DNA from 2 places in the Ureibacillus sp. MALMAid1270 genome. Region 1 is predicted to be linked to the other one. Evidence: predicted binding sites of a transcription regulator. Region 1 holds the regulator's gene; the other holds the start of a gene.
The links. The regulator LexA, encoded in region 1, represses DNA repair genes until DNA is damaged. The targets are predictions, from matches to a motif close to CGAACATATGTTCG.
Positions count from the first base shown of each region.

Region 1 (2,208 bases):
ATCTTGTTGACGAGCAAGAGAGGTTTCTTGTGTATTTTTTTCTGTACTAACTCTCGCATAAATTACTGCATTTCGTTTTTCCTGGATCATTGATTATTTGTCGCTACCTTTACTTCAGTTGAATTATTCTCTTGCTCAAAGTCTTGGGCCATAATGATTGTATCTGCTGATAATGGAATTGTTAGCTCTCGTCCAGCTACAATTGTCTCACCATTTAAGTTGTTTTCAAGTTTTACTGCTTTAATCCACTCATGTGTTGGCATATTACCACGGTATTTTTCTGCTAATGACCATAAACTATCACCATGTTGCACTTGTATTTGTTCGTATGTTGTATTGCCCTCATCTGTAATGAAAATATAACCTGCTATAACTAAAAAAGCTGTTAAAAGTACCTTTACATAACTATTTTTTTCTAACCATTTCATACTTTCTACCTCTTTTCGAATATTTGTTCGTATATGTATATTCTTAATATAAAACCGAACATACGTTTTGTCAACACTTTTGTTCGAACTTATGTTTGCATTTTTCATATCCTGTTGCTATACTATATGTAACTAGTAAAGATAGATATTCATACCAGAGGTGAGCTAGATTGAAAAAAGTTTCGAAAAGGCAGGAAGATATATTAGCATTCATTAAAGAAGAAGTTCGTACAAAAGGTTATCCGCCATCTGTTCGTGAAATTGGGGAAGCTGTTGGCCTCGCTTCAAGCTCCACTGTGCATGGACATTTAGCTCGCTTAGAAAGTAAAGGCTTAATTCGCCGAGATCCAACGAAACCACGTGCGATTGAAATTCTCGACCAAGAGGAAGAAATTCCAGTTCCAAAACAAAGTGTTGTGAACGTTCCTTTAATAGGTAAAGTAACAGCCGGTCTACCAATTACAGCAATTGAAAACATTGAAGAATATTTTCCTCTACCAGATTCCTATGGAACAAGTGAAGATCAGCTGTTTATGCTAGAAGTAATGGGAGAATCCATGATAGAAGCTGGTATATTAGATGGTGACTATGTCATTGTAAAGAAAACATCCACTGCAAATAACGGGGAAATTGTAGTAGCTATGACTGAGGACGATGAGGCAACTGTAAAACGTTTCTATAAAGAAAAAACACATTTCCGACTACAACCGGAAAACTCATCAATGGACCCTATCTATGTAAATCAAGTAACTATTTTAGGTAAAGTGGTAGGTTTATATCGTCGAATTCATTAAAAAATATAAAACGATTTGGAATCAGTTAGATTTCCAAATCGTTTTTTTGATTATATTGAGTTGATGGATGTTCGTGGATTAGCATTTGAGACATTTCAGAGGATATTCTGGCTGAAATGTCTCATATCCTATGCTTTTGAGACATTTTTTAAGGAAAACTAGACTTAAATGTCTCATTCCAGCTACTTATGAGACATTTCGAAAGAAAATCACGCCTCAAATGTCCCATTTCCTCTACATTTGAGACATTTCACGCGAAAATCATACCTCAAATGTCCTATATCCTATACTTTTGAGACATTTCACTCATAAATCAGTCAACAAATGTCTCATATCCTTTGCTTATAAGACATTTCCAGGAAAACACTCCTCAAATGTCACATAACCCTCGTAATAATATAATTTGGGGAATATTCATTGAACCCCTAGTTACCCCACTTTATTTTTCAAGCTCTCCTCAATAAATGCCGTAAACAATTTCTTAGAGTCTTCATCGCCCTCAACAGCCATTTCTTCCGGGTGCCATTGTACGCTTAAGCAAAACGGATAGTCGACAATTTCAATTGCCTCAATAATGCCGTCGCCTGCTTTTCCGACTACTTTAATATTTGACGCTGCACGTTTTACTGATTGGTGATGGAATGAGTTGACCGTCATAGTCTCTTTTCCTAACAACTTATAAAGTAAACTATCTTGCTTCACCGAGATAAAATGAGTGCCCTCATGTCGAGGCGCCTTTTGACTATGTAAATAAATATTTTGATTTTGTGAATAAATATCTTGGAATAAAGTGCCCCCTAATGCAACATTCAGCACTTGATGACCACGGCAAATCGCGAAAATCGGAATTTGACGTTTAATCGCTTCTTTCGCTAGTGCCAATTCCAAACGATCTCGATCACTATTCACTTGTCCTAAGTTCACATGTGGCTCTTCCCCAAATGTATGTGGATGTAAATCACCACCACCCGATAAAACTAGACTGT
Region 1 covers NZ_JBMIRP010000095.1:65,465-67,672, reverse strand. Annotated here, with positions in the region: gene ACOQFO_RS14015 (YneB family resolvase-like protein) at 1-90, opposite strand, end outside; gene yneA (cell division suppressor protein YneA) at 87-428, opposite strand; gene lexA (transcriptional repressor LexA) at 599-1,222, shown strand; gene ACOQFO_RS14000 (gamma-glutamyl-gamma-aminobutyrate hydrolase family protein) at 1,652-2,208, opposite strand, start outside.

Region 2 (2,208 bases), on a different contig from region 1:
AAAACTCATCTAATAGTTGTTCACACACTTTATAAATTTTCATCGTATCATTGGTTGGCTCATCAATTGTTCGCGCACGATGAAACCCACCACCAAAAGCATCTTTACTATAAGTAATTCCAAGAGTAATCGTTCTACCGACTTGATATGCTTCCCTTGCCCTTCTTGCCACATCTTCACACATTTCCAAAATTACCGTCAAAATCTCATCGCGATTGCGATAATCCCGCATAAGCATTTGCCCTTTTCCAAAACTAATTTGGCCTTGGACAAGCGGTGGTGCACCTAGTGGTGATAAATCAATTCCCCAAGCATGGTGATAAAGCTGATTGCCCATAATACCAAATCGTTTTTCAAGCATTTGCAAGTCTGCATGAGCTAAATCACCCACTTTAAAAATGCCCATATTATTCAACGTGCGTTCTGTTCTTCTACCAATTCCCCACATTTCAGATAACGGAGCAACTGGCCATAATTTTTTTGGAACATCTTCATATGTCCATTTCGTAAATCCTGTTTTTTTCGCCTCTAAATCGAGCGCTAATTTGGCCATCAGCATATTTGGCCCCATTCCAACAGCACTTGGAATTTGAAATTGATTAAAAATGCAATCTTGAATATATTTAGCTGTTTTTTCAGGCGGTCCCCAGAGCTTTTCTGTGCCCGTAAGATCCACAAAACTTTCATCGACACTATATACATGAATTGCTTCTTTCGGTACAAACTGATTTATTAAATTCGTAATTTCCATCGAAGTTCGAACGAAAAATTCCATTTTCGGTTCAAACAATTTAATATCAGGGTGCTTTGGAATTTCATAAAGCCGTGATCCTGTTTTAATGCCAAAACGCTTTTTCATCGGTGGCGATGCAGCAAGGACCACACTTCCCTTTTGCTGAAAGTTCCCTACAACTGCAATGGGTACTTTCATCGGATCTAAATTTTCAAGCATCGCCATACAACTTGCATAAAAACATCGCATATCAATACACATAATAGAGCGATTTGGTAAATTGCCATATATCGAAAACAGTTCTGTTTGATTAAGCTCGAACTCATACTCATTTAAGCTACTTGCGTGCATCCTAAATCACCTCCAAAGCGATATCATTTTCGTACATAAAGTATATGCGAACGTCTGTTCTTATATTCATTCTAAAATGAGACCATTGAGACGGCAAGTGGGAATTTTTGGGTTTCAAGTTAGGTTGACGGAAATGAAATTCTTTATTATGATAGGAACATAAGTTCTTAATTTGTTTTATTATTCCTTTGAGAAACACAAAATTATTAATGATAATTTAGTATAGGAGTGGTGAAAACATGGAACAACATGAGTTAAACGCAGTGTTAAGTGCGTTGGAACTGCATTCTAAAAAGATTGATGAAAGATTCGATTCTTTAGAAAAGCGATTTGATAGTCGCATGGATGGCTTGGAAAATCGTATGGCCGGGTTGGAAAATCGCATGGATGGCTTGGAAAATCGTATGGCCGGGTTGGAAAATCGTATGGATGGCTTGGAAAATCGTATGGCCGGGTTGGAAAATCGCATGGACAAACTCGAAACACGGGTAGAAAATCTAGAAAACAAGATGGACGAGCGTTTCGAACGTCTTGAGAAAAAATTCGATGGTTTAAGAGTTGAATTTAGAGAAACACAAGAAACAGTTGACTATCTTGCAAGTAAGAACATTCAACATGAAAAAAAGTTGCGTTCTATAGTTGTTAAAGAAGATTAAATATGTACGGTTGAAATAAAATCAGCCATAAATCATAAAAAGCATTCCTCCATTGGAATGCTTTTCTTATAGTAATCGATCAACTTCGTCTACACTAAACCTTTCGCAAACTCAGCAATTCCAGCAAGACGTTCTTGTGCAATACCGGTATTGATGTTCATCGCGTGTAACATTTCCACTACTTTTTCTGTAGCCACATTCCCAGTTGAGCCCGGTGAGAAAGGACAACCACCTAGCCCACCAATAGAAGTATCAAACTTTGTAACACCCGCTTGAATAGCCGCTAAAATATTTGCAAGTGCAAACCCACTTGTATCATGGAAATGGCCGACAAAGGTTGTATCAGGAAAATCTTCTTTTAACCGTGTTAGTCGATCGTAGACTATTCGCGGATTTGCTCTGCCGTTCGTATCCCCTATCGAAAGTTCATCCGCGCCATTTTCAACAAACGAAGAAACAACTTTTTTC
Region 2 covers NZ_JBMIRP010000096.1:95,442-97,649, forward strand. Annotated here, with positions in the region: gene ACOQFO_RS15280 (DNA polymerase thumb domain-containing protein) at 1-994, opposite strand, end outside; gene ACOQFO_RS15285 (coiled-coil domain-containing protein) at 1,324-1,740, shown strand; gene ACOQFO_RS15290 (hydroxymethylglutaryl-CoA lyase) at 1,830-2,208, opposite strand, start outside.
Region 2: a site for LexA is predicted at 1,132-1,145, ahead of ACOQFO_RS15280 (DNA polymerase thumb domain-containing protein). Genes of this name have one in related genera too.